One region of the Arthrobacter jiangjiafuii genome, then DNA from elsewhere that is predicted to be linked to it. Evidence: predicted binding sites of a transcription regulator. Region 1 holds the regulator's gene; the other holds the start of a gene.

The links. Region 1 encodes LexA, which represses DNA repair genes until DNA is damaged. Its sites were predicted from a motif close to TCGAACANNTGTTCGA; they were not measured.
Region 2: KKR91_RS08510 (LysM peptidoglycan-binding domain-containing protein) is a predicted target of LexA. The motif match lies at 6,868-6,883, and genes of this name have one in related genera.

The regions. Positions count from the first base shown of each region.
Region 1 is NZ_CP076022.1:1,253,445-1,264,003, forward strand. It holds gene KKR91_RS05915 (ATP-dependent DNA helicase) at 1-1,257, shown strand, start outside; gene lexA (transcriptional repressor LexA) at 1,447-2,277, opposite strand; gene KKR91_RS16980 (LysM peptidoglycan-binding domain-containing protein) at 2,860-3,114, shown strand; gene KKR91_RS05930 (histidinol-phosphate transaminase) at 3,333-4,442, shown strand; gene hisB (imidazoleglycerol-phosphate dehydratase HisB) at 4,641-5,258, shown strand; gene hisH (imidazole glycerol phosphate synthase subunit HisH) at 5,255-5,893, shown strand; gene KKR91_RS05945 (hypothetical protein) at 5,898-6,053, shown strand; gene priA (bifunctional 1-(5-phosphoribosyl)-5-((5-phosphoribosylamino)methylideneamino)imidazole-4-carboxamide isomerase/phosphoribosylanthranilate isomerase PriA) at 6,160-6,909, shown strand; gene KKR91_RS05955 (SseB family protein) at 6,915-7,763, shown strand; gene KKR91_RS05960 (MFS transporter) at 7,798-9,093, shown strand; gene KKR91_RS05965 (DnaJ family domain-containing protein) at 9,206-9,859, opposite strand; gene KKR91_RS05970 (DUF1844 domain-containing protein) at 9,978-10,406, opposite strand.
Region 2 is NZ_CP076022.1:1,793,593-1,804,151, reverse strand. It holds gene KKR91_RS08540 (ABC transporter permease) at 1-2,293, opposite strand, end outside; gene KKR91_RS08535 (ABC transporter ATP-binding protein) at 2,295-3,068, opposite strand; gene KKR91_RS08530 (sensor histidine kinase) at 3,251-4,552, shown strand; gene KKR91_RS08525 (response regulator) at 4,540-5,184, shown strand; gene KKR91_RS08520 (GNAT family N-acetyltransferase) at 5,181-5,768, opposite strand; gene KKR91_RS08515 (LbetaH domain-containing protein) at 6,052-6,606, shown strand; cyclic di-AMP (ydaO/yuaA leader) riboswitch at 6,793-6,944, shown strand; gene KKR91_RS08510 (LysM peptidoglycan-binding domain-containing protein) at 6,948-7,799, shown strand; gene KKR91_RS08505 (hypothetical protein) at 7,985-8,371, opposite strand; gene KKR91_RS08500 (sensor histidine kinase) at 8,439-9,737, opposite strand; gene KKR91_RS08495 (response regulator transcription factor) at 9,737-10,402, opposite strand; gene KKR91_RS08490 (FUSC family protein) at 10,412-10,559, opposite strand, start outside.

The sequences.
Region 1 (10,559 bases):
GTGACCGGTCAGTTGTCCGGAACAGTGATTTCCGCGGCGGTGACGGCTGCCCGGAAGCACACCTCGGCCAGTGTGGAGGAGCTGGCGCAGGCCGCCCGCGCCTTTGAGAAGTCGATGGAGGACGTCCCCTCCGGACTGCTGCCCAGCGGCTTGAACGAAGAACAGGGGCAGGCGGTGGCCCGGGTGCGTGAAGCGTGCCGGGTGGCGCTGTCCGATTCCAAGCCAGAACCCGGGGAAACGGCCGACGGCGGCCGCCAGACGGCGCGCTCGAGGCTGATGGCCGTCCTCGCAATCTGCGAGCGGTTGGTCCTGGCGCCGGATGCGGGAGAAGTCATCTGGGCCTCACGCCCCAGTTCCTTCTCGCCCTCGGGCGGATATTCGCCGCCGGATGAAACGGCACCGGCCACCCTGAACGTGGCACCGCTGTCCGTGGCCGGACGCCTGCGCGAGGGCCTGTTTGACGGACACACCGTGGTGCTGACCTCTGCGACCCTGGCGATTGGCTCCGAATTCGGGCCCGTGGCCGGAGCCCTGGGGCTGCTCGGCCCGGGAGCGCCTGCCTGGACCGGCACCGACGTCGGCAGCCCCTTCGACTATCCGCGGCAGGGCGTGCTGTATGTCGCGAAGGACCTGCCCAAGCCTGAGCGCGGCACCTCCGAAGCGCAGCTGGATGAAATCGAGGCGCTCCTGACGGCATCCAACGGGGGAGCGTTGGGGTTGTTCTCGTCCCGGCGGGCCGCCGAAGACGCAGCCGACGCCATGCGGTCCCGCGTGGATTTCCCGATCCTGTGCCAGGGCGAGAACTCCATGTCGGCGCTGGTGAAGCAGTTCTCAGAGGAGCCTGACACCTGCCTGTTCGGAACCATGTCACTCTGGCAGGGCGTTGACGTGCCCGGTGACTCGTGCCGGCTGGTGATGATCGACCGGATTCCGTTCCCGCGCCCCGATGATCCGCTGATGACGGCGCGCACCCGCGCCGTGGCGAAGGCCGGCGGGAACGGTTTTATGTCCGTTGCCGCGACCCATGCCGCCGTGCGGCTCGCTCAGGGAGCCGGACGCCTTATCCGCGCCTCCGGCGACCGCGGTGTGGTCGCCATCCTTGATTCACGGATGGCGACGGCGCGCTATGGCAGTTTCCTTCGGGCCGCCCTGCCCCCGTTCTGGTCCACCACTGACCGTTCTGTGGTGCTCAAGGTCCTGGGCCGTCTTGCGGAACAGTCCGGTGGGCAGGAAGTGCAGCGCACCGCCCGGAAGTAAGTGATCCCTGCGGAAGGGACAGAGTGCGGAAGTAACGTGTTCGGAAGTATCCGCGTGGGCAGACGCCAAAGGCGGATACGCCAAAGGCGGCCGGAATCCATCCGGCCGCCTTTTGTATCTGCAACCTCTGCGGGATTGTCCGGCTCTGGCGTCTGTTCCCTTTGTGGGCCGCCGAACCGGGAGAAGCTGCTAGAGCGAGCGCATCACGGAGACTACCTTGCCCATGATCACCGCGTGGTCGCCCACGATGGGCTCATAGCGGGTGTTCTGGGGCAGCAGCCAGGTGTGGCCGTTGCGCTGCCGGAAGGTCTTCACTGTGGCTTCGTCGTCAAGCAGTGCTGCAACGATGTCGCCGTTGTCGGCGGTGGGCTGCCGGCGGACGACCACCCAGTCGCCGTCGCAGATTGCCGCATCGACCATCGAATCACCCGAGACCCTGAGCATGAAGAGGTCGCCGTGACCCACCAGCTGCCGCGGCAGGGGCATGATGTCCTCCACCACCTGCTCCGCGAGGATCGGCCCGCCTGCGGCGATGCGGCCGACAAGGGGAACCATGGCCGTATCCACGGAGGTGGAGAGCTCGGTGACCGAGGCCAGCGGTGCGGAATAATCCTGTCCGGAGCGCCCTTCGGCGTTACCTGCGATCCCTTGGGCCCGGCCGCCGGCCGACGTGTCCGGGGAAACCCCTGTGCCGAAGGCTGATCCGCCCGCTGCCGGATCTTCAGCCTTGCCGTCGCGCAGCATCAAGGGGATAAGGATCTCCATGGCACGGGGGCGCTTGGGGTCGCGGCGGATGTAGCCCAGCTTCTCCAGCTGGACCAGCTGATGGGTCACGCTGGACAGGCTGGCCAGCCCCACCGTGTCGCCGATTTCGCGCATGGTGGGCGGGTACCCGTTGGTGCTAACGGACCGCTGGATCATCTCGAGCACCGTTTTTTGCCGGGGGGTGAGCCCTTTGGGACGCACGGCTGCGGCGGCTGGCTGATTGGTGCTGTCTTCGGAAACAGTCCTGCGGGCCACGGTGGGTTTCCCTTCGGGTCAGCTGGCCGGGTTGGCCGGGAGCTGGTCGGTGAATGGTGGAGCAGCCGGAACGCTGTGCAAGCCGCGCCGGCCGTTGTGTCAGAGGCAGGTGGTTCAGTGTTCCATATCGGCCGAAGCGGGACTTTTGTCCCGGGTCAGCCGGCTGGCACCGGATCAACCTCTTACTGGTACAACGCTAGGCGAGTAGGGGAAGCTTTTCAAACATTTGTTCGAGTGAGTCTCGACTTTGTTAGTAGATAGGTGCTAGAAATAACTCAGCAAGGAATCGAACATAGTTTCGACCCAGCAGGATACGGGGACGAAAATATGCGAGATGGCCGCCAAATGTTCGAATACAGCTTCGGGTTCCTTCCGTAGCGATCGAGCCGGAAAGGTGATGTTATGCCCGTCCCTACACTTCTCACTACCCCTGGACTTTCCCCCGCTTCGGAACTTCGCAGTACCTCGGAAGTTCCGTCCGCCGGAGATCCATCTGCCCTTGATACGGCGAGCCCGGCCAGCCCGGCTGCACCCTTGCGGTTGACCCGCCGCGGGCGCCTGGTGCTTATTGGCCTTCCTGCGATGCTCACCGCAGCGGCCGCACTCACCATGCTCGGGTTCTTCACAGCTCCGGCCATGGCATCCAACGGCGGACCGGACGTCACCCGGACAGTCCAGGTCAGCGTCGGACCCGGCGAGTCTCTCTGGGGGCTCGCACAGGAATACGCACCAGACCGGGATCCGCGGGCCGTTGTTGCCGACATGATTGAACTGAACAACCTGAGCGATGACCGTATCCCTGCCGGAGTTCAGCTGTTTATTCCGGTCGCCCGCTGACGCATTCTGCATTCGATCCGCACCGCGGTCGGACCTGCACTGCGTTCCGGCGCCCCGGCGTCGCCTCGCTACTCAGGGATACCCGCTAGCCAGGGCCGCCCCGCTGCCCAGAGCCGTCCGGCTTATGCAGAGCCTGCCGGTTCCGCCTATTGCGGAAAAAGGCCTGCCGAGCCCGCAACAATTCTTTCCCCTTCACCCCGCGGTCTTAAGCTGTACAGGTGACTGAACAGCTGGAGCGACTGAACCGACTTCCCCTGCGCGACGATCTGCGCGGCCTGACGCCCTACGGTGCGCCGCAGCTCGAAGTGCCCATCCTGCTGAACGTGAACGAAAATACCCATGGACTGCCCGAGCAGGTGCGCAAGGCCATCGTGGCTTCCGTGGAACAGGCGGTGGCAGGACTGAACCGCTACCCCGACCGTGAATTCACTGAACTGCGGGAACGGCTGGCCGGATATCTGGGCCACGGGCTGACACCCGATAACATCTGGGCCGGCAACGGCTCCAACGAGGTCCTGCAGCACATCCTCCAAGCCTTCGGCGGGCCCGGCCGGACCGCCATGAGCTTTCCTCCCACCTACTCGATGTACCCGCTGCTGGCCAGCGGCACCGGCACGCGCTACGTCACCGGCGTCCGCAGCGACGACTTCACCCTGACGCCGGAAGCCGCAGCGGAACAGGTCCGTGAGCAGGCTCCCAACATTGTCTTCCTCTGCACACCGAACAACCCCACGGGAACTGCACTGTCCCTGGACGTGGTGAAGGCGGTCTACGAAGCCGGAGAGGCTTCGTCCGCGATCGTGGTCGTGGACGAGGCCTACGGAGAGTTCTTCCATGCCGGAACACCCAGTGCCCTGGAGCTGCTGCCCGGTCGCGAACGGCTCATCGTGTCCCGCACCATGAGCAAGGCGTTTGCACTCGCCGGCGCCCGGGTGGGCTACATGGCAGCCGCACCGGAGGTCACGGACGCGCTGCGCCTGGTCCGGCTTCCGTACCACCTCTCGGCCATCACACAGGCCACGGCCAGTGCAGCCCTGGAGCACGCCGACGCATTGCTGGCCAACGTGGAAGCGATCAAGATCCAGCGCGACCGGATCGTGGCCGAACTGCAGGAACTGGGTCTGAAGCCGGCTCCCTCGGACGCGAACTTCGTGTTCTTCGGCGGTCTCGAAGATCCCCATGCTCTCTGGGAAGGCCTGCTCGAAGCCGGTGTGCTGGTCCGCGACGTCGGCATCCCCGGCCATCTGCGCGTGACGGCCGGAACGGAACCTGAAACCAGTGCCTTCCTGGCCCGGCTGCGCGAGCTCCTCGCTGCCGGCATCCGCTAGGCCGGTATCCGGCAGGCCGGTATCCGGCAGGCCGGGTATCCGCAGGGCCGGCCTGTGCCAGCGGCAGCGCCCGGGCAGGCTGCCTGTCCCCGGCGTCCAGGCAGGGGGACGCGCCTGTCACACTCAGGACGCACGGCGGTGCCGCGGAGCCCAGCCACTAAACTGTTACCAGAGACCACCTTCTTTCAAAGGAAAACCATGACCGTTCAGACCACCACCGGACGCACGGCCCGCCTCGAGCGGGTAACCAGCGAGTCGTCAGTGGTCGTCGAACTGGATCTGGACGGAACCGGCCAGTCCAACATCAGCACCTCGGTGCCGTTCTACGACCACATGCTCACGGCCCTGGCCAAGCACTCCCTGATCGACCTGACGGTCCAGGCCACCGGAGACACCCACATTGACGTCCACCACACCGTTGAGGATGTAGCCATCAGCATCGGTGAGGCGCTGAAGACCGCGCTGGGCACCAAGGCAGGCATCCGCCGCTTCGGCGAAGCCACGGTTCCCCTGGACGAGGCGCTGGCGAACGCCGTCGTCGACATTTCCGGGCGCCCCTACCTGGTGCATTCAGGTGAACCGGCAGGCCAGGAATACCACCTGATCGGCGGGCACTTCACCGGTTCCCTGACCCGTCACGTGTTCGAAGCGATCACACTGCACGCGCAGATCTGCCTGCACATGAGGGTCCTCGGCGGCCGCGATCCGCACCACATTGTCGAGGCCCAGTTCAAGGCCTTCGCCCGCGCGCTGCGTGCCGCCGTCGAGCCCGATCCCCGGGTGGACGGCATCCCCTCCACCAAGGGGGCCCTGTGAGTACCCGCAACGTCACAGTCCTGGACTACGGCTCGGGGAACATCCGCTCTGCCGTACGTGCACTGGAACATGTGGGTGCCAACGTCACGCTCAGCGCCAAGTCCGCTGACGTGCTCAACGCCGACGGACTGCTGGTCCCCGGTGTCGGTGCCTTCGCCGCCGTCATGCAGGGCCTGAAAGACGTGGACGCCCTGCGCATGATCGGCCGCCGCGTCGCAGGCGGACGCCCCGTTATGGGCATCTGCGTGGGCCTGCAGGTCCTCTTCGACGAGGGCGTGGAGCACGGTGTCCGCACCCCCGGCATGGGGGAGTGGCCCGGCGTCGTGGAACGTCTGGACGCCGACGTGGTGCCACACATGGGCTGGAACACGGTCCAGCCGCCGGAAGGCTCGCAGCTGTTCGCCGGCATCGAGGACGAACGCTTCTACTTTGTACACAGCTACGGCGTGCAGAAGTGGGACTTTGACGTCACCCAGCCGGCCATGCGCGCACCCCAGGTCACCTGGGCCGAACACGGCAGCCGCTTTGTGGCAGCCGTGGAAAACGGGCCTCTGACGGCCACGCAGTTCCATCCGGAAAAGTCCGGTGATGCCGGTGCGGCGTTGCTGGAAAACTGGCTGAAGACGCTGGGCTAGAGCTATGTGGAGCCTTATTCTCATGGGCCTGGCCGGCCTGCTGATCGGCGGCGCCATCTCGTTCCGCAGCCAGGGCATGTCCAAAATCATCATCGTCAGTTTCTGGATCCTGGCGGGCATGGCCCTGCTGGGCGCCTACCTCCTGATCGACACCGCGTAAACAACATCGCGTAAACAACCCCGCAAAATCAACTCCGCGCAGCCGACGCCGCGTAATCATCCCAACGGCACCGCGCCCCTCCGCCTCCACCACGGAAAGCAGAACCATGTCATTCGTTGAAACCCCCATCCTTGAACTGCTGCCGGCCGTGGACGTCGCCGACGGCCAGGCCGTGCGCCTGGTCCAGGGCGAGGCCGGCAGTGAGACCAGCTACGGCGACCCGCTCGACGCCGCCATGGCCTGGCAGAACGACGGCGCCGCCTGGGTCCATCTCGTGGACCTGGACGCAGCCTTCGGCCGTGGCTCCAACCTTCCGCTGCTCAAGCGCGTGGTGAAGGAGCTGGACATCAAGGTGGAGCTGTCCGGCGGCATCCGGGATGATGCCTCCCTGGATATGGCACTCGAGCTCGGTGCCAGCCGGGTCAACCTGGGCACCGCGGCCTTGGAAAACCCGGAATGGACCGCCAGCGCCATCGCCCGCTACGGTGACGCGATCGCCGTCGGCCTCGACGTGCGCGGCACTACCCTGGCCGCCCGCGGCTGGACCAAGGAAGGCGGAGACCTCTGGGAGGTCCTGGCCCGATTGGAAGACGCCGGCTGCCCGCGCTATGTCGTCACCGACGTCACCAAGGACGGAACGCTGCGCGGACCGAACCTGGAACTGCTGCGCGAAGTCCTCAAGCGCACCGACCGCCCGGTGGTAGCGTCCGGCGGGATCTCCTCCCTGGATGACCTCGCCGCCCTGCGCGAGCTGGTACCGCTGGGCCTGGAAGGCACCATTGTGGGGAAGGCGCTGTATGCCGGCGCCTTCACGCTGCCGCAGGCCTTCGACGTCGCCGGACATCCGGAGCGCTAGGACCCATGGCTGAGCGCGCCCTTCCGGGACACATCGCCGCAGCCCTCGCCGGAGCCGGCGGCCCCGCCGATTCCGCCGGGCAGTCCTGGTCCGGCCGGGACCTGTCCGGCGAGGGTAATCCGCTGCACAATTTCGATGCCGACGACGGCGGTGCCGATGCGGGCTACCTGGCCGCGCTGGCCGCGCTGGAGGCAGGTACCGGTACAGAGGCGGAGGTTGTTGCCGCTCTGGCCACCGCCCGCGTCTTTGTGCCCATTGTGGCCACCCTGGGCGCCGAGGCGCAGGGCGAACACGGCCTCACCGCGGACAAGGAGGCCGACATGGCCTTGGTCACGCTGACGGCGCCGGATGGGCGCAAGGCCCTGCCCGTCTTCACCTCCGTGCCGGCGCTCCAGGCATGGCATGCCGAGGCCCGTCCGGTCGCCGTGTATGCCGCGCGTGCTGCGCTGTCCGCGGTCTCCGAGGAAGCCCAGCTGCTGGTCGTGGATCCGGGTGCTGATGTGACTTTCGTCGTACGCCGGCCTGCGATGTGGGCGCTTGCGCAGCAGCGGACCTGGACGCCGTCCTATGCGGATGAAGAGGTGGCGGCGAGTGTCTCCGCCGCAGTATCGGCCGAACGCGCCGTCACCGGTGTGCAGCTGGTCCAGGGACCCGGCACAGCCACCCGCTCCGCCCGCGGGAATGTCGTGGCCGGAGGGGGTGCCGGGCCTGAGCTTAGAATGGTTCTTCAACTGGCACCGGGACTGGATGCGCAGGCGGTGCAGGCTATTGCGTCAGCACTGCAGCAACGTCTCGCTGCCGATCCCGTTTTTGTTGAGCGCGTTGATTCCCTGGAACTAAAAATCACGCGCTGACCTGTCGGGCGGGGGACCGCCGGAGAGAAGTGCAGTGAATTTTTCCGCCTACGGGGAGTTACTCCGTATTGCCCCGATCCGCCGGCTGCTGCTGGTGGGGATGATCGCCCGCTTCCCGCATTCCGCCGCCGGCGTGCTTCTGACCCTGCATGTGGTCATGACCATGGACATGGGCTACGCCAAGGCCGGAGCCGTGGCCGCCGTCGTCACCATCGGCATCGCCGTCGGAGCCCCCTGGCGCGGACGCCGGGTGGATAACATCGGCCTGCGCAAGGCCCTGATCCCCTCAGTGATCTCCGAGGCCGTGATCTGGTCCATCGCCCCGCACGCCAGCTACGAATGGCTGCTGGTCCTGGCCCTGATCGGCGGCGTGTTCACGCTGCCCGTGTTCAGCGTCGTCCGGCAGTCCCTGGGCGTCATGGCGACCGGCGAGCAGCGCCGCACCGCCTTCGCCCTGGACTCCATTGCCACCGAACTCGTCTTCATGGGTGGTCCCGCGCTGGGCGCCGTCCTTGCCACGCAGCTCTCCTCCGTGGTGGGGCTGACCATGGTGGGGGTGGCAACCTCGCTGGCGGGGCTGCTGCTGATGTGGTTCAACCCGCCCACCCGGTCGGAAAACCCGCGCGACGCCGCCACCGCAGTCCAGGAACGGGACGCGGCCAACGCCGCCGTGGTGGCTGCTGCGCCGGCCCATCTCTCTGAAGCCTCTGCGGAGCTGCAGCCCTTGGCAGCCTTGAGCCGCGGTCAGCGGCTGCGCTCCGGATTCTCCTGGTTTACCACCAGCGTGGCAGTGGTCTTCGCTGTCGCGGTAGGTGCCGGGCTGCTGCTTTCAGGGACCGACGTCGGAATGGTGGCCCAGGTTGAATCCTCCGGCCGGCCCCAGGAAGTCGGCATCGTCTTCGCCGCCTGGTGTGCTGCCTCCGTGGTGGGCGGTCTGATTTACGGCGCCATGCACCGCCGGATCTCGCCCATGCTGCTGCTGTTGGCCATGGCTGTCATGACCCTGCCGATGGCACTGGCCACCGACACCATCAGCCTGGCCCTGCTGTCGATTCCGGCGGGCCTGCTCTGCGCTCCGGTCCTGTCCTCGGCTTCCGAGCGGGTGGCGGATCTCGTGTCCGAGGAGCGGCGGGGCGAGGCGATGGGCTGGTACGGTTCGGCGCTGACCTCCGGCACCGCGCTGGGCGCTCCGCTGGCCGGTGCAGCCATCGACGGGATCGGCCCCTGGGCCGGCTTCGCCTTCGCCGGCGTAGCAGCGTCCCTGCTGGTGCTCGTGACCCTGACGGCCCGCCGGCTGGGTCCATGGAAAGCTAGCGCAGCAGTCAAGTAGAACGTATCCGGTGCTCTTGCGTGGAGGCGCTGAGAGCAGGTGAGGCTGGTGGCGCGTGAGACGTGCGGCTGGGGCCGGGTGTCGAGAGGCGCGGGGCTGATGCAGCAGTGGATTACCGACCGGGGTGCAGCCAGCGACGCAGGCGTGCTGCCCATCCGGACGTCGCGCCCGATGGGACATGTTCCGTGCCCCCGCCGCGGCGCTCTTTTGCCACCGGTGTGTCCGGCAGGCCCGGTGTGTCCGGCAGGCCACGGCGCTGCCGCCAGCCCCGCACCTCTGCCTCGGAGTCGCGTGTCTTCGTCACTACCGGGGGTCCGCCCAGCAGCTGCCGCCGGGCCTCGATCACCCGCGCGTTGAAGTCCTCCACCGCTTCCCGGACCTGGCGCTCTGAAGGCAGCCGGTCCAGCCGTGTCTCTAACTCGGCGTCCTCGACGCGGAGCTGCAGGGCCGGGGGACCGAGCCCGGTGATGTTCTCCCTCTTGATCAGCCGTTTGATCCACCAGTCCGGATCGGGATCATCGAGTCCGGGAATCGGCTTTCCGGCGTACTGGAGGTTGTTGAACTCGCCCCGGTTCATGGCGTCGCGGATCAGATAGTCCGCCTTGTCCGCAGCGCTTACCTTCCGGCGCTTCTCTTCCAGCTCCTTTTGTGCCGGCCCCAGACCCTCGGGCAGCTTGTACCCGGCATGCTCCGGTGCCCCGGCGGCCTTGAGCCGTGCAGCCTGCTCAAGTCTTTTCCTGTAGGCCTCGGCACCACTGCCGCCCATCCTTCATCACCGCCTCCCGCTCAACATCCCGTACAGGGTACGCGGCCCGCCCGGGCAGAGAAAAGCCCGGAGTGCCTGCCGCGAGGGCAGGCGCTCCGGGCGCAGGGCTGTTGCTGGATTAGTTGACGGGGCCGGTGAACTTCTCGCCCGGGCCCTTGCCCGGAGCATCCTGGACCAGGGACGCCTCGCGGAACGCCAGCTGCAGCGACCGCAGGCCATCGCGCAATGGTCCGGCGTGCTGGCTGCCGATCTCGGGGGCGGCAGCGGTAACGAAACCGGCCAGGGCGGTGATCAGCTTGCGGGCTTCATCCAGGTCGGTGAGCTCTTCGGCGTCGTCGCCGTCGGCAAGGCCGCACTTAACAGCAGCGGCGCTCATCAGGTGAACGGCAGCGGTGGTGATGACTTCAATTGCGGGGACCTCGGCGATGTCGCGCATCTGCGCTGCCACTTCCTGCTCTTGTGCAGAAGGCTGGTAGGCCTCTTCCGTGGTGCCGGGGAAGGAATGGCGGGTGGGCTCTGCCGCCGGGTTGCTCTGTGGGGTACTCATACTGGTAAGCTTGTCACAGACCAACTGGTTGTCGTTACTTTCAGCGCCCTTCACGGGGCGGATGTTGACTGTCTCACATCAGCCAGTATGCAAGCGGAGAATCCTCCCACCCGCGTCAGCCTGAATCTTCAGTACTTGTGCCTCAGGGCGCCA
Region 2 (10,559 bases), 540 kb from region 1:
GCACCATCAGCCCCGACTCCACGCCTGTCATCCGCCGCAGCTGCCGGTCCGAGGCTCCCAGCGCCCGCAGCAGCTCCAGCTCCGGACGGCGCCGGGCTGTCGCCATGACCAGGGTGTTCACCACCGACAATCCCACGTAGCCCAGCAGGACCAGCAGGGCGACAACGTTGATCCAGGACTGCGCGTTTCGTTCCTGCGCTCCGGCGGCGCCCATTCCCTCACGGTCCAGCAGTGTCAGGCCCAGGGCGGCGACGGCGTCGGACAGCTCTCTCGGATCCTCCTGCGATGACACCAGCAGGTAATCGTTCAGGCCGGTGGAGGTGTGCTCGCGCAGGGTGTCGTTGGCGACGGTCACGTCACCGAATCCCAGCCCGCGCTCATAGACGGCGACGACGACGGCAGTCGCCTCGGTGCCGTCGCCGAAGTGGAATCCGAAGTCCTTCCCTACATCCGCACCGGACTGCCGGGCAAGGTCTTCGCTCAGGGCAACGGTCCCGGGTTCGGCCAGCCGCTCCAGCGACCCCCGGCTTACGCCCAGGTCAAGGGCCCGGTCCACACCCTGCGGTTCGACCCCCTGCACCGCGTAGGCTTCCACGGCGTCATCCATGCCCAGGACTCGGGTTCCAGCCAGCACCGCCGACCGCACCACCGGCGTGACGCCGTCGACGCCGGGCAGTTCGGCGACCCGGGCGGCCAGGTCGGCCGAGATCCCCGAAGCGGGGGCGCTGACCAGGTATCCGGCAACCATGCCGTCGCGGGACTGCCGTCCGGCTTCGGTCTCGATGGTGGCCGGCATGAACAGCTGCACCGATCCCAGGGCCACGGCCAGGGCCAGGGGGACGATTCCGGCGGCCAGCCGGCGCGGAAAGGCCGACGCGTTGGCCCCCGCCAGGACCATCGACGCCGAGGGGCTGCGGCGCAACACCGGTCCGGCGAGCCGCAGAGTCCCGGTCACGATCCACGGACCCAGGACGCCGGCGGCGATGATCAGCAGCAGCGCGCTGGCTGCAGCGGCGGTCAGGCCGGCGAGGCCAGGCACGGCAAGCGGGGCGAGGGCAGACACTAATCCCGTTCCCAGCAGCACCAGGCCGGTCATGACCCGGCGCCTGCCCAGGCGTGGAGACTCGGTGGCTGCCTCCCGCAGTGCCGTGGTCGGTGCCGTCCGGACAGTGCCGCGGGCGCAGAAGAGCGAGGCGCCCACGGCACTCCCCACACCCAGGAGTACGGCTGCGAGCGCCGGAAGCGGACTGTAGGCCAGGGCGAAGTCCTCGGGGAGGATGCCGCCGGCAGCGAACTGCCGCGCCAGCAGATGCGCCAGCCCGTACCCGGGCGCCGCGCCCAGCACCGCTGCGCCCCCGGCAACCAGCGCCACCTCCCGGGCCACCAGGCCCAGGGTCTGTCCGGATCCTGCTCCCACCGCACGCAGCAGCGCAAACTCGCGCCGGCGCTGCAGGATGGAGAGCGACAGCGTGCCTGCCGTAACAAACACCGCGGTCATCAGGGCTACCCCGGCCAGCGAACTGCTCAGCAGCAGGAGCATGGACCGGGCTGCCGATCCCCCCAGCGACTCCACATCGCCGCGCGCGTTGCCGGTATAGCCCACGACGCCGGCCACCTGGCCTTCGATCGCGGCGGACAGCTCCTCCGCAGCGACCCCGGGCTCGGCCAGTACGCCCACGGCAGCAACCGTGCCCCCGTGGGGCCAGAGCGCAGCTGCGCCGGCGGAGCTCAGGAAGACAGCGGGGTGGGCTGGGGAGTTGTTCGCTGGGGAGTTCTCCGTGGCGGCGATACCGGAGACCGTGTACGAGGCAGGTACTCCCCCATGTGAGAGTTCAACTCTGTCGCCCGGGGCGACCCCAAAGGATTCATCCACGACGACTTCCGCTTCCACGCGCGGTTCCCGGCCCGAAACCAGACCATACGGTGCCAGTTCCGCAGTTTCCCAGGCGGATGCGTCAACGCTCTGGCCGGTCCCGGTGAGCAGGGGAAGGCTGTACGTGCCGACCGCCCGCTGCACGCCGGACACGGCCGCTATCTCGTCCACCACGGTTTCGGGCAACAGGACCCGTTCGGGAAAGGGCGCCGCCACATCTTCGGGAACGGGCATCGACTGCGGGGCGCCCACGACGACGTCGGCTCCCCGCAGCCGCTGGACCTCCGTGCCGCCGCGCAGCCCGGATTCGATCAGCACACCCATGCCGGTCATCAGGGCGGCGCAGAGGAACACGGCCACAAACACTCCGGCGAACCCGCCGCGGTTGTGCCGGATTGAAGCTTTGGCGAGGGTCCACATATCAGCGCTCTCCCAGATAGGCCACGCGTTCGGTGACATCCCGGACGCTGGCGTTGGCCATGCTGCCGTCCAGGTGCCCGTCGGCGAGGAAAATAATGTTGTCTGCCGCGCAGGCGGCCACCGGATCATGAGTCACCATGACTACGGTCTGTCCCAGTTCCGATACCGTGTGGCGCAGCAGGTCCAGGACCTGGCGGGCGGTGGCGGAGTCGAGTGCTCCGGTGGGTTCATCGGCGAAGACTGCCTCCGGGCGGGTAATCAGTGCCCGGGCGATTGCCGCCCGCTGCTGCTGGCCGCCGGAGAGTTCCTGAGGCTTGCGCTCCCCCAGTCCGCCCAGTCCCACGGCCTCCAGGACGTACCCGAGCCATGCCGGGTCGGGGGCGCGGCCGGCCAGCAGCAGCGGCAGGGTGACGTTCCGGGCCACCGACAGCTGGGGCAGGAGGTTGTAGGACTGGAAGACGAAACCCACGTGGTCGCGGCGGAACCGGGTCAGGGCCTTGCTGCGCAGCCGGGAAATCTCGGTGTTGCCCAGCAATACCTGACCGCTGTCCGGGGCATCCAGGCCGGCGGCACACTGCAGCAGCGTGCTTTTGCCGGATCCGGAGGGGCCCATGACCGCGGTGAAAGTGGCGGGCGGGACGGTCAGGGTCACGTCGCGGAGGGCCGGCACAACGGTGGTGCCGGAGCGGTAGCTTTTGGACACTCGGTGCAGCTGGAGGGCAGGGGCTGCGGGGTAGGCGGTGGTATCGGAAGGTGCGGTGGTATCGGAAACCATCGGGTTCGTCCTTGGGTCGGTGGTGGGCTCTTAGTTCGGTGGCGAAAGCGGCGGACTGCCGGTGCCGGTTCTGCCTTCGACGCTACGGATCCGCGGCAGCGGTTCCGATACAGCCACCGCCCGGGTTCTTGGTATAGCTGGCTATACCAAGGCCCGCCCCGGTCTCCGGCATAATCAGGCAGGTGAGATTCCCCGACCGTTCCGCGCTGGACGCCCGCCTCCAGGCCCTGGCCTTCCTCCTGCGGGAGGGCAGGGCCTGGTTGGCGTCCCTGGGGATGATGCTGGCGGCCCTGGTGCTGCTGCCGTTTCTCCCGCTGGGGGTCGGCCTCTATGGGGTACCGCGCCTGCTTCAGGTCCTGAACCAGCTGGCAGCCCGGGCCCAGGGGCGGGCCGCCGGGTTCGCCGGCGCCGTCATTCCCTTTGACCGCCGCCGCCTGTCCGGCCGGCATTCCTTTGGAGAGCTGGCTGCCCTGGTGAGCGCCGCCGAAACCCGGCGCGACGTTTCCTGGCTGCTGTTCCACTGTGCTTTTGCCCTGGTGGCAGGCGTCCTTGCCGTGGGCCTGCCTGCAGCTGCCCTTCTTAATGTGGCGGCAGCGCCGTTCTGGATGCTGTTTCCGGCGGACGCTCCGCTGGACCTGGCGTTCCCGGTCACCAGCTGGGCGTCCGCGGGAATGACGGTGTTGTTGGGCCTGGCCTACGGCGTTGCCGCCTGGCTGTTGCTGCCGTGGATGGCGCGGCGCCTCGGGGACGGGACGCTGGCCATCCTGTCGCCGCGGCGGTACGCCGAGCTGTCCCGCCGGATCTCCGACCTTTCCGCCGCCCGGGCCAGCGCGCTCACCGCCCACGCTGCCGAGCTGCGCCGGATTGAGCGGGAACTGCACGACGGCGCGCAGAACCGGCTGGTCGGCGTCGTCATGATGCTCGGACTGGCCCAGCGCGCGGCCGAGACCGACCCCGCAGCCGCCGTGCCTTTCATGGCCCGCGCCCAGGACGCCGCCACCGAGGCCCTGGCCGGCCTGCGCGAAGCCGTTCATGACATCTATCCGCCCATCCTGGACGAGCTGGGACTGGACGGGGCTGCCTCGGCACTGACCAGCCGGTCACCGGTTCCGGCCGCGCTGGACGCCCGCGGGCTGCGGCGGGCTCCGGCCGCCGTGGAATCGGCAGCGTACTTTGTCCTGGCCGAAGCCCTCACGAACGCCGCGAAACACTCGGGCGCCTCACAGATTGAGGTTCTCCTGCACACCGATTCGACGCAGCGGGAGGATGTCCTGGTGGTCCAGGTCAAGGACGACGGGCGCGGCGGCGCCGCAGTGCCGGCCGGGGATGGCGCCGTCGTCCCGGTCCGGGGTGCGCGGAACGGCCGGGGCACCGGACTGGACGGCATCGCCCGCCGGGCCGCTGCCTTTGGCGGCAAACTAATCCTGGCCAGCCCCGAGGGCGGACCGACTGTAGTAAGGGTGGAACTGCCATGCGCCTTCTGATCGCCGAGGATGATGCCCTGCTGCGCGCCGGGCTGGAACTGCTGCTGCAGGGTGAGGGCTTTGAGGTGGTCGGCTCCGCGGACAACGCCGAGGACCTGCTGGCGGCCTTTGAGCCCGGCAGCGCCGACGGCGCGGTCCTGGATGTCCGGATGCCGCCGTCGTTCACCAATGAGGGGCTGCGCGCCGCACTGGAACTGCGGTCCCTGGTGCCGGACTTCCCGGTGCTCGTCCTCTCCGCCTATGTGGAGGACCGCTATGCGAGCCGGTTGCTGGCCTCCGGAGCCCAGGGCGTGGGGTACCTGCTGAAGGAACGCGTGGGCAACGTGGGGGAATTCGTGGATGGCTTGCGGCGCGTGCTGGCCGGCGGCACCGTGATGGACCCGGAAGTTATCGCGCAGCTGTTCAGTCGGCGCAGCACCCGGGATCCGGTCCGGTCGCTGACGCCGCGGGAGTTCGAGGTGCTGGGGCTCGTGGCCGAAGGCCTGGGCAATACCGAGATCGCCCGGACCATTTCGGTATCCGAGACAGCGGTCAGCAAACACATCGGCAACATCTTCGCGAAGCTGGGCCTTTCCCCCTCGGACACCGGCCACCGCCGGGTGCTGGCCACGCTGGCGTACCTGCGGTCCTAGCCTGGGCCGGCCTCACACTGCCAGAGGTCCTCGCCGTCAGCGTCACGGATTCCGGTCCGCAGTAGTCCCAACCGTTCCGCAACACCCGCCGAGGCCCCGTTGCCGGGATGGATGCTCGCGGCAAAACGGGCCACCCCGCACCGGGTCAGGGCAATTACCATGGCCTGTGCTGCCTCGGTGGCATAGCCTCGTCCCTGATGCTTCCGACCCACTACCCACGCCAGTTCCGCCGTTGTTTCGTTGTCCGTTTTTCCGCCGCGGCGAACTGTGGCCTGGACAAAGCCCGCAGCCAGCGCCGTGTTACGGGTCCTGATGATCCAGTTCAGCCAGATTTCGGGTTCGTCCAGCGGCTCGGGCTTCTGTGTACTGCCGTCGGTTGCCCGTGATCTGCTGCCCGGCCCGAGTGATTGAAGGAGATAGCGGTGAGTGAGTTCTTCCACTGTCGGGGCCCGTCCACCGGTGAATTCATACAGCGCGGGATGCGCGAGCACCGGAACCATTTCGACGGCGTGCCCCGGCACCAGGGGTTCCAAAATGAGCCGTGGTGTTTCCAGGACGGATGTTCGGCGATTTCCAGCCTCCATCACACCGCCATTCCCTTGGGACTACCCGTTGTGTCTGTTGATGTTTCATCATGGTGTGCCGATGACGACGATTGGCTCAGGCTGGCGCGCAACAAGGACGTGTCGCCGGATTGCGCCTGCCGTTTGCGGCGGACAAACACAGGTACGCTAAGAGTTCTCCCGGGTTCAGCCGATAAACGCGCTGCCCGGCAAGATGACGAAGGAAGAGAAAGTTATGCCAGTGCCTAAGCGGAGCGACCCTGACAGCATTCGACATGATTTTGGATTCCTTACTGTTGCGGAAGTGCTCCAGCTTTGTTCCAGCCAGCAGATTCTCGACCCGTCATCGACCCTGATTTCCCGAAAGGCCCAGCTGGGCGAGGGAAATGTCTTTTACCCGGGTGTTGTTATCCAGGTCGACACGCAGAGTTCCTGCGTCATTGGATCTAAGAACGTCTTCTACCCGTCCACGTTCCTCTCCGCCCAGGACGGCGGAATGATCCTCCTGGGGTCGGGAATCCTCATCGGGCCCGGAGGGGTGCGGATTGAAGCCGGCCGCGCCGATGCCGTGGCAGTGGGCGACGGCGCCCGGCTGGGCAATGGTCCGCTGATCACCGGACGGTCGGTGCTGGGATCCGGATCGCAGATCCTGGGCGCCGTGCAGGCCGAGTCCGTGGTCCTGGCCGACGGCGGCGACTACGCCTCAGCGGACCCCGACAAGCGCGGTGCCGTGCTGAACGGCTCCGGTTTGGCCCGCGGGCTCCGGCTCGCGCCGGGCGACCTGGTGCAGACCTTCGGCGACTTTGCCAAAGCCCCCGTCCAGCGCCAGGCCGACGTCTCGGCCTGGTCGGACCGGTAGCGCCGAGCGCCCCAGTCCGCGGGCAAAGGCCCCCCCATTAGCAGAGAGCGGCGCCACTCACACCCATCTGCGAGCTTCGTTACTAAATAGTTATCCTTCCGTAATGGTCTTGTAGCTTTGAACCTGTGCCGCTGATTGAAGCGGTTCCCTCGGGCTTGTTACCTAACTCTGCCGCAGACCTGAGGTCCTCACGAATCACCACTTCGGCAGAGGCGGGGGAACCAATTACGGGTTCCTTTTGAATCCTTGGGGTTAAGTCAGCCGAAGGTTTCTTCGGCTGACCGGGTGTCTCCCATCCGCATCCGACAGCTCACCTCGCAGGTATCGGGAGAGGTAACTCAATGTCTTTCAGCAATACTTGTGGACGCCACCGTGCCGATTCAGGACTGTGGGCCACACTCACCAGCGGTAAAGCGCGCACCATCGGCACCACTGCTGCCGTTGTCGCCGCCGGCTCCGGCCTGATGCTCGGCCTCGCGGCCCCCGCTTCTGCCGGCGTCACCGCCAACGACTCGGCCGAGTCCTACAGTGCCCCCGCCGTGGCAGCAGCACCGGCCGCAGCTTCTGAGGCCGCAGCCGCATCCACCCACGTAGTCGTCTCCGGCGACACGCTCAGCGCCATTGCCGCCACCTACGGCGTCACGCTGGACGACGTCCTCGCGCTGAACGGCCTGGCGCTGGAATCCGTCATCTACCCCGGTGATGTCATCACCTACGCCGGCGGTGCCGCTGTTGCCGTTGCCGCCGCCGCACCGGCCGCGGCCTATGCCGCACCGGCTGCTGTTGAGCCTGCCGCTGCAGACTTCAGCAACATCAGCACCCAGGCCTCTTCCGTTACCCCTGCCGCCGCATCCGGCGCAGCTGTCACCGGAACCAACCAGATCATGCTGAACTCCGCGTACTCCCAGCTGGGTGCCGCTCAGGACTGCACCGTCCTGGTTGAGGTTGCGCTCCGCGCAGCAGGCCACTCGGTCGGCGATCTGGCACCCGCACAGCTCGCTGCCTACGGAACCCAGGTTTCGGACCCCCAGCCCGGCGACATGATCTACTACGCCGACGGCGGCATGGGCCTGGCCCACATCGCCATCTACACCGGCAACGGCCAGGCCATCCACAGCGGATGGAACGGCAACCAGACTGTCGAGCAGAGCGCCAACGTCGGATCCGGCCCTGTCTACTACCGCGTAGCGTAATTCCTGCCGCGCCGGCGCGTCGGGTCTGACCCGACGGGAAGAACGGCTCGTTCTCGGGCACGACGCGCGGACGGCATGGATTTATAAAAGGAACGCCCGGCCATTGGCCGGGCGTTCCTTTGTGCAACGGGGTCCATCCTGCGGCAGCGTCTCTGCTGCGGCAGCTGAGTTACACGGCAGCTGAGTTACACAGCGCCTTCGTCCTGCCCGGGGCCGCCGTCCTCCTCGTCGTGATGGTCGCCGTCGTCGTGGTGGTCACCGTCCATCGGGTGCCCGCCGGGATGGCCGGGGCGCCCGTCGCGGTCCGGCTTCGTTCCCTTGTCCGCTTTGGTTCCCTGATCCGGCTTCGCGCCCCGATCCGAGTCTTCGGATTCCGGCCCGGATTCGGCGCCGTCTTCGGCGTCCTGGTTCCGGGTGTCCTCCTGCTGCTCGGTCACTGAAGCCTGTTCCTGGTCCACGGACGTGTCAGCGGCTGCCATGCCGGCGAAAAAGGACCCGAGCAGCAGCGCCAAACCGCCGACGACGCCCAGGATCCAGCCCAGTGGCCCCCTGACCTTGTCGCGGAAAGCCATAGTGGTTTTCACCTCCCGATAGTGATTACTTACGGTTCCATTTTCGGATCGGTTTCTTCGAGGATTCTTAGAGCTGGGCCTGCTTCCCCGCCAGCGGAAGGCGGACCTCCAGCCGGGCGCCCCGGCCCTCCGACGCCGTCGCGGCCCGCACTGTACCGCCGTACCGGGCGGCGATTTCCGCCACCAGGGCCAGTCCCAGCCCGTAGTGCCGGGGTGCTGCAGCGGATTCGTTTCCGGTGCCACTCTCGGAGTCTCGGGCAGAGGCAAACCGGTCGAACGCATGGCTGCTGAACCCGGGCGGAAAGCCGGGGCCGTCGTCCTCCACCGCGATCACCGCCTCCCGGCCGCTGCGGCCCACGGAAACCCGAACCCGCGTCCGGGCGTAGTCCATGGCATTGTCGCCCAGGGCGGTGAAGATCCGTTGCAGGGCGGCCTGTCCTCCACGCACGGTCACGTCGGAGGCCGGTGCCTCCAGCTCCAGGGCCAGCCCGCGCCGCTCGGCCTCCGGTTGCAGGAGCCCGACGGCGCCGCGGGCCACGGCGGTCAGGTTCACCGTTTCGGTGCTTGCCGGCTGCCGCGGATCGGCGGCTACCAGCAGGTCTTCCAGGATGCCGGTCAGGACCTTGGTGTCGGTGACGACGTCGTCAGCGGCTTTGATCGCTGCCTCTTGCTTGGCTGCCTCGTCGGCAGCTGATCCGGATTCCTGGCCGCGGGGGTCGGCCAGCCGGCGGCGCAGCAGCTGGGCCCGGGTGCTGAGCAGGGTCAGGGGTGTGCGCAGTTCATGGCTGGCGTCGGCGACGAACCGCCGCTGCAGGGCCAGCGACTCCGCCAGCGGCCGCATCGCGGCCCGTGCCGCAACGGCCGAAACGGCGCCGGCCAGGATTCCGGCCGTCAGCACGGACACCACCAGGGACCATGCCAGCCGGCGAAGCTGCTCTGCGGCCTCGTTGGTGTCCACCGCGGCCTGCACCACATCGGGGCCGCGGCGGGCGGTCAGCACTTCATAGGTCCGGCCGCCGACTGAGACCGTTCCGCGGCGGGAAGTCCCGTCACGGGCCACCTCGGCCAGGGCCTGCTCGTCCGGAAGGCCGGCGGGCATGTCGCGCGAGACGGCGAGCCGGCCGTCGTCGTACACCGCCAGGAAAACGTCCAGCGGGACATCGCGCGGGGAGTCGTTCCGGACGGCGGATTCCAGTGTCTGCTCCGCCGCCTGGCGGGTCTGGGTAGCCACGATGCCGTAGACCAGCAGCCCGCCCAGTCCCAGCAGTCCCACCATCAGGGCGGTAAACAGGGCGGCCAGGCGCAGGGACGCCCGGCGCAGCTCGGCCTCCTCCCGGCTGCCGCGGGGACGAGGGAATCCGCTCATCAGCTCACGCCGAGCCGGTAGCCGAGGCCGCGGACGGTCAGGACCGACTGCCGTCCCAGCTTGCGTCGCAGGTAGTGCACATAGGTGTCCACCACGCCGTCGTCGTCGGCGTCGGGGAACACGGTGTCCAGAAGCTCTCCGCGGGTGAACACCTGCGCGGGCCGCCGGGCGAGATGTTCCAGCAGGGCACCCTCACGGTCGGACAGGACCACCACCTCCCCGTCCCCGGTGGTGACGGTGCGCCCGGTAGTGTCCAGCGTGCCGCCGGGCACGGGCAGTACCGGAGTGCGGCTGATGTTCCGGCGGCGCAGCGCCCTCAGGCGGGCCAGCAGCTCGTCAATGTCGAAGGGCTTGCCCAGGTAGTCCTCGGCGCCGCGGTCCAGCCCCTCGACGCGGTCGGCGGGATTCCCCAGGGCGGAGAGGATCAGCGCCGGAGCCAGCACCCCCTTGCTGCGGAGCCGGGCCAGGACATCCAGGCCCTCGATCGCGGGCAGTCCCCGGTCCAGGAGCAGGACGTCAAAGGGGCGGGTCAGCCCTTCATGCAGCGCCCGCCGTCCGTCGAAGGCCAGCGTGACCTGGTAGCCCTCGGACTCCAGCAGATCAGCGAGCATCCGGGCAAGGCTTCGGTCATCTTCAACGACCAGGATCCGGGGCTGCTCGGCCATGGAAAAAGTCTAGCGGCGCAGCACGTTCACCGGCTGGGTGCCGGCGGCTTCGGAGCGGTTTTTCGGTGTAGTCAGCAGGACGACCGCGACGGCCACCACCGCCCCGATGGTCGCCTCAAGCGCCCGGTCCAGGGTCAGCTCCCAGACGGGTTGTTCG